Regions from separate parts of the Croceicoccus marinus genome, predicted to be linked through region 2. Evidence: predicted binding sites of a transcription regulator. Region 2 holds the regulator's gene; each other region holds the start of a gene.

Region 1 (3,274 bases), 210 kb from region 2:
CCAGCGGCATGTTCGCCTGCCGCGCATGGCGGTGCAGCTTTTCCAGCGTCTTCTGGCCCAGCCCGCGCTTGGGCGTATTGTAGATCCGCTCGAAGGCGAGGTCGTCCGACGGCTGCGCGATGACCCGCAGATAGGCCAGCGCATCGCGGATCTCCGCACGTTCGTAGAAGCGGAAGCCGCCCACGATGCGATAGTTCAGCCCGATCTGGATGAACCGGTCCTCGAACTCGCGGGTCTGGAACTGCGCGCGAACCAGGATCGCGGCATTGGCCAGCTTTATGCCGTCGCGCATCAGCGTCTCGGCATCTTCGCCCACGCGGCGCGCTTCTTCCGGACCGTCCCAGACGCCGATCACGCGCAGCTTCTCGCCCTCGGGCTTCTCGGTCCACAGCGTCTTGCCAAGCCGCTCGCTGTTTGCGCCGATCAGGGTCGATGCGGCGGCCAGGATCTGCGGCGTGGAGCGATAGTTCTGTTCCAGCTTGATGATCGTCGCGCCGGGAAAATCGCGTTCGAAGCGAAGGATATTGGCGACCTCCGCCCCGCGCCAGGAATAGATCGACTGGTCGTCGTCGCCCACCACGCAGATATTGTGGCCTGCATCGCCCTTCACCTCGGCCAGCAGCCGCAGCCAGAGGTACTGGACGGTGTTGGTGTCTTGGTATTCGTCCACCATGATATATTTGAAGCGGCGGCGATATTCGGCCTGCACGTCGCCATGCGCCTTGAGGATCGTCACCATGTGCAGCAGCAGATCGCCGAAGTCGCAGGCGTTCAGCGCCTTCAGCCGGTCCTGGTAGAGCCGGTACATCTGCTCGCCCCGGCCATTGGCATAGGCCTCGTTCTCGGCTGCATCCAGCTCGCCGGGAAGCAGGCCGCGGTTCTTCCAGCGATCGATCAGCCCGGCCAGCTGCCGGGCTGGCCAGCGCTTTTCATCCAGGTCGTTGGCCACGATCAGCTGCTTCAGCAGGCGGATCTGGTCGTCGGTATCGATGATCGTGTAATTGGACTGCAGGCCGACTAGTTCGGCATGCTTGCGCAGCATCCGGGCTGCGATGGCGTGGAACGTGCCAAGCCACGGCATGCCTTCGACCGCGGGGCCGATCAGCCCGCCGACCCTCTCGCGCATCTCGCGCGCGGCCTTGTTGGTGAAGGTGACGCACAGGATCTCGCTCGGCCATGCGCGCCGGCTGGCGACCAGATGCGCCAGACGGGCGGTCAGCGCCGCCGTCTTGCCGGTGCCCGCGCCCGCGAGCATCAGCACCGGTCCCTCGGTCGTCAGCACCGCCTCGCGCTGGGGGGCGTTGAGAGACTCCAGCCAAGGCTCCCGGGCATGGGTGAGGGCGGAGCGGGGCGGAGTAAGTGCGCTGTCGGACATTGCGAACAGTTAGGGAACGCAGCCGCCCGGCGCAAGCCGCCCGGCGGGGCATATCTGGCCGGCCCCGGAACGTTTTGCCCCGCGCAATCGTAGACAAGGCGAGGAAAGAGGAATTCCAACCAAAGGAGAAACCTCATGCGACGACTACTTATTACCGGCGCAGCCCTGATGCTGGGCGCCGCACCGGTCGCCATCCACGCACAGGACATGGCCCCGCAGATGACGGCCATGCAGCAATCCCAGTACGATAGCTGGCCCGCCGAGCGGCAGGCCGAATTCATGGGCTGGCCGACCGAATACCAGACCTATTACTGGACCCTGACGCCGACGCAGCAAGAAGCGTACTGGATGCTCAGCGTCGATCAGCGTTCGCAGATCGCAACGATGACGCCGATGCAGCAGCAGCAGACCTGGACTGCGATCGAGTCGCAACTTTCGTCGAGCCCGCCGGCGACCACGAGCGGGATGACCGGCACGACGCAGTCATCGAACTCCAACATGGTTATGCGTAGCAATCCTGTCGTCCAAGACGCTCCGCCCCCGCATCAGGGCGAATATCCGCTATGCACCGATGGCCGAACGAATAATTGCATCAACCCGCGCGAAGCCGGCAAGAATTACGGCAATGTTCCGTTGGACCACTGGCCGGGTCAGCCCGCCAGCCAGATGAGCGCGCAGGAAAAGATGCAGTCCGATTCGAATATGTAAGAATTTGTTCGTCCGCTCGCTTTACGGCGAAAGTGCGAACCAAAGGAAGGGATGGCCCGCTTTTCGCGCGGCCATCCCTTCTGCTTTTCAAGCCGTCTTGCGAAGCAGGTGCAGCCGCGCCTTGCCGCTGTCGCGCACGGCTTCGGCGATGAAGCCCTTTACCGCGACATCCTCATCCCTCGATGTCTCGATGCTGATCCAGGTGGCCGGTTCGATCCAGCCCAGCCGGTCCAGCCGGTCCAGAGCAACCGCGCCTGCGCCCGTGCCATAGGGCGGATCCATCAGGATCAAGTCGGGCGCATTTTCGGTCCGCGCAAGCGACAAGACCGATCCAGCCCGCACATCGCAGCGCTGCTGCGCGCCGAGCGACGCGATATTCGCGCGCAAGACCCGGATCGCCGCGGGATCCTGTTCGACGAACAGCGCCCGCGCAGCGCCGCGCGACAATGCCTCCAGCCCCGGCGCCCCCGAACCGGCAAAGAGATCGGCGACGAAAAGACCCTCGAAACTGCCGAGGCGGCTGACAAGCATCGAGAACAGCGCCTCGCGCGTGCGGTCGGCGGTCGGGCGCGTCGCATCGCCTTCGGGAGCGACGAGGCGGCGACCACGCCACTCGCCCGCGATGATGCGCAGGCCGGTCGGCTTGCCGGGCTTCACGCGCTCTTGTCCGCCTTCAGCGACTTGCGCAGCCGCTCGACGTCCTTTTGCGGCACTTCCGCCGCCTGGCCGCGCGGCAGGTCGCCCAGCACGAACGGTCCATAGGCAAGCCGCAGCAGGCGCGATACCTTCAGCCCAAGATGCTCCAGCACGCGGCGCACCTCGCGGTTCTTGCCCTCGGTCAGCGTCAGCTCTATCCATTGGTTGCGGCCGGTCCGCCGCTCCATGTTGGCGTCGATCTGGCCATAGCGGACGCCGTCTATCTCGATCCCGTCCATCAGATCTTCCAGCTGCGCCTGCGTGATGTCGCCGAAGGTCCGCGCGCGATAGGTGCGCGGCACGCCGGTCGCGGGCAGTTCCAGCGCGCGCTTCAGCTCGCCATCATTGGTCAGCAGCAACAGCCCCTCGGTATTGAGGTCGAGCCGGCCCACCGGCATCAGCCGCGGCACGCCCGGCGGCACCGCATTGCGCAAGGCGGTATAAATCGTGGGACGACCGGCGGGATCGCGCTCTGCAGTCAGCAGGCCTTGCGGC
Region 2 (3,274 bases):
TATACGCTGATGACAGGAGCCGCGCTGCCGACGGTGCGGGCCTGTCTGGCTGCGCTGCTGGTCGTGGCCGCGCTGTCTCTCGGGCGGCAGGCGCTGTCACTCAGGCTGATCGCGCTGGCCGCGATGACGGTGATGCTGTTCTGGCCCGAAGCGGTCATCGGCCCCTCGTTCCAGCTGAGCTTTGCCGCGGTGACGGCTATCGTCGCATTCCACAACAGCCGCTTGGTCGAGTGGCTGAAGGAGCAGCGGGGCGAGGGACAACTGGCGCGCTGGGCCCATGCCGGCCTGCTGCTGTTCCTGACGGGCCTGATCGTCGAGGCTGCGCTGAGCCCGCTGGTCCTGTTCCATTTCCAGCGGTCGAGCCTCTATGGATCGCTTGCCAATGTCGTCGCGATTCCGCTGATGACGGCGGTAACCCTGCCTGCGCTGACCGCGGGGCTGGTCTTCGATTTGCTGGGGGTTGGAGCGCCCCTTTGGTGGCTTTCGGCAAAGTCGCTCGACCTGACACTGGGTATTGCACACACGACGTCCTCGCTTCCCGGGTCGGTGCTGCAATTGCCGCAGGTCTCGCTTGTGGCGGCGCTGGCATGCGTCGCGGGCGCGTTCTGGCTGGCGCTGTGGTCGGGGCGGTTTCGGCTGTGGGGACTGCTGCCGCTGTCAATCGGAGTGTCCGCGCTCTTCCTTGCGCGCCCGGCCGACCTGCTGATCGAACAGAGCGGACGAAATGCCGCCATGCTGTCGGATGACGGCGAATTATACCTTCTGCGCACCAGCACGAGTTTCGCAGCGGACGCGATGGTGGAGGCGATGGGCAAGACGCCGAAGGACGGTGAACCGTTCAGCGAATTTCCCGAATGGCCCGGGGCGCGCTGCAACGGCGATTTCTGTCAGCTTCAGGCGCAGGGCAGGACCCTGCTTGTCGCCCAGCGACCCGTGGACGTACCATATGGCCCGCTGGTCGCCGCCTGCGCGCGGGCCGATATCGTGATTTCCAGCAGGCGGCTCCCCGCGGATTGCCGGCCGTCCATGTTGAAGGCCGACGGCAGCCTGCTGTCGCGCCGCGGCGGGCTGGCCGTCGATCTGGAAAGCGGCTCCTACCGGGCGGTCAGGCCCGAAGGCGACAGCCACGGATGGTAGGCCGCGGGGTGCGGCGTTCAGTGATAGCGGCGCAGCAGTCCGGCAAGCCGGCCCTGGACCTGCACTTCCGACGGATCGTAGGTCTGCGCCTCATACGACGCATTCGCAGGATCGAGCCGGACCATGCCGTTCACGCGGCGGAGGTATTTCAGCGTCGCTTCCTCACCGCGGACCAGCGCAACGATGATCTCGCCGTCTCGCGCCGTGTCGGTGCGGCGCACCAGCGCATAATCGCCATCGAAGATGCCGGCCTCGATCATGGAATCGCCGGAAACTTCCAGCGCATAATACTCCCCGCTTCCCAGCAAGGCAGCGGGAACGGGCAGCATCCGCGAATCCTCCAGCGCCTCGATCGGGACGCCGGCGGCGATGCGGCCATGCAGCGGAATTTCAATCACGTCGCTCGATACGCCGGGCTGCGGGGCAAGGCGCTTGAATTCGACGACATTGTCGGGTTTGGCCGGCGCGGATTTCGCCCGGGCGGTGCCGGTCACATCGTCCGGCTGGCGGATCACCTCAAGCGCGCGGGCACGGTTCGGCAAGCGGCGGATGAAGCCGCGTTCCTCCAGCGCCGAGATCAGGCGATGCACGCCCGACTTCGACTTCAAGTCGAGGGCTTCCTTCATTTCCTCGAACGAGGGGGAAATTCCGCTATCCTCAAGCCGTTGCTGGATGAAGATCAGCAATTCGTGCTGTTTGCGCGTAAGCATGGCCGTATCCTGTTCCGCCTTGCGCCCAGCGGCGCGAACGAATACGGAACAATTAAGCAACATCGGAACACGCGTCAACCCATGTTAACGCAATAATGCGTCAGTTTCTGTTGCGCGGCGCCAGCGGAATGACCCGAACGACATCGCCGGTTTTCACTTCCGCCGTTTCCGCAGGGCGCAGGATCAGCGCATCGGCTTCGGCCAGAGGCGTCAGTGCAGCGCTGTCCTGCAAAGCCAGCGGCATCACGCCCAGATCGGTGAACGCTGCGCGCAGGAATTCCGTCCTTTTCCCGGTCGCTGGCAGATCCCCCAGGCAGAACGCGGGCTGCATCGCGGGCAAGGGCGACCGGTCGCCCATCAGCGCGCGGGCGATCGGCTGCGCGAAGAGATGCGCGGTCACGAAACTGGAGACCGGATTGCCGGGCAGGCCGATAACCAGCTGTCTACCGAGACGAGCGACCAGGATCGGCTTGCCAGGCTTGATCGCGACGCGCCAGAAGTCGATCTTGGCGCCCATCTCCTCCAGCACCGGCAAGACGAGGTCGTGATCGCCCACCGATGCGCCGCCGCTGGTGACGATCATGTGCGCGTTCTTCGCCTGCTCGAAAGCGGCGCGCAGCGCGTCGCGGCGGTCGGGTACGGGGCCATGGCTTTCGATTTCGCAGCCGAGGTCGGTGAACAATGCGCCCAGCATGGCGCCATTGCTGGCGGGGATCGCGCCGGGAGGCAGGTCCTCGCCCGCGGGTCTCAATTCGTCGCCACCCTCGATCACCGCGACGCTGGCTTTTTCATGCACTGAAAGCCTGCCGTGTCCCGCCGTGATCGCCAGCGCCAGCCGAGCGGGCGTCAACCTTTCCCCAGCGCGCGCAATGATGTCGCCCTGCGCGAAGTCGAGCCCGCGGGGGCGGATATGCCGGCCGAGCGGTTCGGGAGGATCGCCGTCGAAGAACAGCCTGCTTCCTTCGGCGCGGCAGTCTTCCTGCACGGCGACCATGTCGGCACCGCCCGGAACGACCGCGCCGGTCGCGATGCGAACGGCCTGCCGGGGTCCGACCGTGCCCTGGAACGGGTGTCCTGCGGCGCTTTCGCCGACGATGTCCCAAGGGCCTGGCATGTCGACTTGCCGCAGGGCATAGCCATCCATCGCCGACATCGGATCGGGCGGCTGAGATCGCAGCGCCGCGACATCACTGGCGAGCCACCGACCGGCTGCCTCTCCGATCGGCAATTCCACGGCGGGCAGCGGCTGCGCCATCGCGAGAAGGCGTCGCTGCGCTTCCTCGAGCCCCAGCAGCCAGCTTGCCGTCAAAGCTCCAGATCCTCATGCCCCGCGGCGCGCCAGCGGCCCGACTTGCCGCCATCCTTGGCGATCAGTCGGATCCCGCCGATGACCATGCCCTTGTCGAGCGCCTTGGCCATGTCATAGA
Region 3 (3,274 bases), 1.0 Mb from region 2:
ATGAGAGGCAGCGGTGTACCCGGACTTTCGCGAACCGGGAGCGCATCGATCAGCTCCGCGATCTCGGCAAGATCGCTGGTGCGGGCCGTGGCGATCGCGACATCACGGTCAGCCTTCTCGATCACCAGCAGCCGCGTTGCGATACCCGTTCCCGATTTTCGGAAACCGCCGTCGATTGTGACATTGAGCAACGGGGTGACCGGACCGCGCAGCTTGGCCACGAAAAGGTGCAGGTCGAACCACTCGGGCATGATCGCAACCAGGCGACCGCCGGGTCGAAGCCGCGCGAATGCCGAACGCAGATGGCGCGCACCGGTCCGGCCGTCATGGCCGCGTTCGGCGCTCCACGAGAAGGGCGGGTTCATAATCACCACGCTGGGCAAACAATCGGGCGCGAGCAGTTCGTCGATCAGTTCGCCATCGTGTCCGGTCACCATCGCTTGCGGGAACAAGGCGGCAAGGCACGATCTGCGCGACGCAGAAATTTCGTTCAGATCGAGCGTAGCGCCTGCCTTTGCCGCCCAGATCGCGAGCATGCCGGTGCCCGCCGACGGTTCGAGCACGCGGTCATCCTTGGTCAGGGCACAAGCGCGGGCGGCAAGCCAGGCAAGCCGTGGCGGGGTCGCAAACTGCTGGAGCTCGACCTGCTCCTCGCTACGGCTGGTCTGGGTGGGAATTTGTGCTTCGAGTCCCGCGAACGCCTGGTCGGCATGATCGGGCGGCGTGGTGACCAGAAGGTCGGATTTGCCAATCAGCCAGAGGACCTGCGCCAGTTCGAGCACTGCGTGCGCGTCGGTCAGTGACCAGCGTCCGTCGGCATCGCTGCCACCTAATTGTTCGCTCAGCGCATCGCTGATGACGCGGCGGGTCAACGCCGCACCCGATGCGAGAAGATCGGCAAGCTGACGCGCCGCCGAAAGGACCAGTGGTTCCGAAGGCTCGGAAAATTCGAACTGAAGGGCTGACTGGGACATATGGACCTCCTGAGAAAAAGGCCCTCACCTCGTCGGGGCCTCAATCAGGCAGGAGCTTCCTCCCCTCTGGTCTGTCGGGACCGGGTCTTGCCTTCTCTGGCCCACAGGACATCGGCCCAGTCGTAGCCAGCCTTGCGTGGGCGCCGGATCACGATCCGGCGGCCAGGGGCAGCATAGGCACCGCAGGCGCGTTCCTGCGCGAGGTCGCCGCCTTCATCGGCATCGAGAAACAGGAACAGCTCGCGCACGCTTTGGGGGATCGTGACAAGGCCGAAGCGTTCGTTGCCGAGTGTCGCCCAGCATGGGATGCCCGAAAGCTGAGTTGCGGCGAGCGCGGTCTCGATGCCCTCGGCCAAGCCAAGCTTCCCGCCCCGGGGCATGGCAAGACGGACGGCGCCGGTCTGCAGGCTGCCCAGCGCGCGTTTGGGCCCGTCAAACTTCGCAAGGCGATTGCTGTTCGGATCGAGAAAGGTCCGATGGACTGCGATGACGCCTTCGTCGTTGCGAACGGCCGCCAGCATCGCGGGCAGGAAACGGGCCTCCCCCTTCGGTCCCAGCGGTGTGCGTTCGTGATAGCGCAGGTCAGACGATGCGATTTCGATCGCGCGTGACCCAAGGTAGGCTTTGGCCGGGGATTCCGGGAGAGCGTGCGCCTCGCGCCACAGACGACAAGCGTTTTGGTCGGGACCTGACTGCCGAATATAGCCCTCGTCGACAGTTTGGTCAGCGTCGAACAAATCCCGAGACCTGACGCCGGTATGGTTGAGGGCGGCGAGGACTGCCTCGTTGCTGCAGCCGGCAAAGCAATGGAACAGGATTGCCTGGCGGCCCAGTGTCACGCTCAGCGATGGCGTGCGGTCATCATGGGCGGGGCAGCAGCACATGCCCTTCCGGCCGCGCCATGTGCCATCAAGCTGTTCGACGATCTGCCGTGCACGGCGTTCGAGCGATGAAATCGGGGACTTTCGGGACATGGGCGCGCCTTTCGAATTGAGCGATGCCCGTCCCGGTGCAGCCTCCACTCTGCACGCTCGCATGGTCTTTCCAACAATTGATGTTCTATATATGTTCTAATTCGAGTCGTCCAGTCGGGAACAGGAAAGATGCGCCAAAGAATCTGGTTGTCAGCAATAGCCTTCGGGCTCGCCATGGCTTTCGGGGCACCCGCAATTGCCAATGACGGTGACGACGGGGAAGCAGGTTATCGGGTTGAAAACCTCGACGGAGAATTCCGGCTGGTCGAGCATGGGATCTGGGCCCGGCAGGGTCAGGGCAGCGCCGAAGGGGGCGCCACTCCCGTGCACCCCATCCAGCCAATGGCAACAGTCGCCGCCCGGCCCTTAGGGAGCAGCAAAGCAACGAATTATCGTCGTGCTATGTATTTGCCGCATGTCATGGCCATGGAGGCACGGTTTGGTCTTCCCGGCGGCTTGCTCGACGCGCTCGTTTGGACTGAGTCCCGTTATAATCCACTCGCGGTCAGCAAGGCAGGGGCCGGTGGGCTTGGTCAGTTGATGGCGGGGACGGCGCGTGAATTGGGTGTTGCCAACCGCTTCGATCCGCGAGCAAACATCGAAGGCTCAGCCCGCTATTTGCGGCAGATGCTCGATGAGTTCGGGGTGGTCCATCTCGCCCTCGCCGCATACAATGCTGGACCCGGTGCGGTTCGCCGCGCTGGCGGAATTCCGAAGAATGGCGAAACACCGCGATATGTGCGCGACGTGTTGCGCCATTGGCGGCCGTAGAATCAGACGGGTCCCATAAGTTCTACGCTAATCCCTAGTACTGGTCGCCTGATCGCAATTCCAGATACCAATCCAATCTTGAGACGCGGCCAGAATTGGTTCGCTCACTCGCAGCTGAAACAGTTTGTTCACTAATCGGCCACCGAGTCGGAAAAACACCGATCAAACGCACCGGATTGCTCAGACAACCACCAAAACGACCCATATGGACGCATAGGGACCAAAAAACTTTATGAAAGCCAAAAGCTACCTAGGGAGCTACCTAGACGCGAACCAGCCGTTTCAGGCCAGCAGCGTTCCGCAGAATATTCATTATATTACAGATAGTTAGTGGTGAGCCCTGCTGGGTTCGAACCAGCGACCTACTGATTAAAAGTCAGTTGCTCTACCGACTGAGCTAAGGGCCCGTTCCACGCGATCATACGCGGTCCGCGGGTGGTCACCTAGGGAGGGGGCGCGGCCGGGTCAAGCGTGCATGCAGATGTCGTAGCGAAAGTCCGCTCAGCGGATCGCGCCATTCGCCCGCGATCTGGACTGCAGGGCCAAGAACGAACG

The links. Region 2 encodes LexA, which represses DNA repair genes until DNA is damaged. Its sites were predicted from a motif close to GTTCCNCNCTTGTTCT; they were not measured.
Region 1: the regulator LexA is predicted to act here: its motif matches at 1,378-1,393, upstream of A9D14_RS04430 (ATP-dependent helicase).
Region 3: the regulator LexA is predicted to act here: its motif matches at 2,031-2,046, upstream of A9D14_RS00585 (DUF7146 domain-containing protein).

What each region holds. Positions count from the first base shown of each region.
Region 1 is NZ_CP019602.1:914,733-918,006, forward strand. Features, by position in the region: gene A9D14_RS04430 (ATP-dependent helicase) at 1-1,375, opposite strand, end outside; gene A9D14_RS04435 (hypothetical protein) at 1,511-2,083, shown strand; gene rsmD (16S rRNA (guanine(966)-N(2))-methyltransferase RsmD) at 2,171-2,716, opposite strand; gene A9D14_RS04445 (pseudouridine synthase) at 2,737-3,274, opposite strand, start outside.
Region 2 is NZ_CP019602.1:1,123,089-1,126,362, forward strand. Features, by position in the region: gene A9D14_RS05385 (ComEC/Rec2 family competence protein) at 1-1,137, shown strand, start outside; gene lexA (transcriptional repressor LexA) at 1,155-1,847, opposite strand; gene A9D14_RS05395 (molybdopterin molybdotransferase MoeA) at 1,948-3,156, opposite strand; gene moaC (cyclic pyranopterin monophosphate synthase MoaC) at 3,153-3,274, opposite strand, start outside.
Region 3 is NZ_CP019602.1:99,078-102,351, reverse strand. Features, by position in the region: gene A9D14_RS00590 (strawberry notch-like NTP hydrolase domain-containing protein) at 1-974, opposite strand, end outside; gene A9D14_RS00585 (DUF7146 domain-containing protein) at 1,019-1,948, opposite strand; gene A9D14_RS00580 (lytic transglycosylase domain-containing protein) at 2,078-2,719, shown strand; tRNA gene A9D14_RS00575 (tRNA-Lys) at 3,051-3,126, opposite strand; gene folK (2-amino-4-hydroxy-6-hydroxymethyldihydropteridine diphosphokinase) at 3,159-3,274, opposite strand, start outside.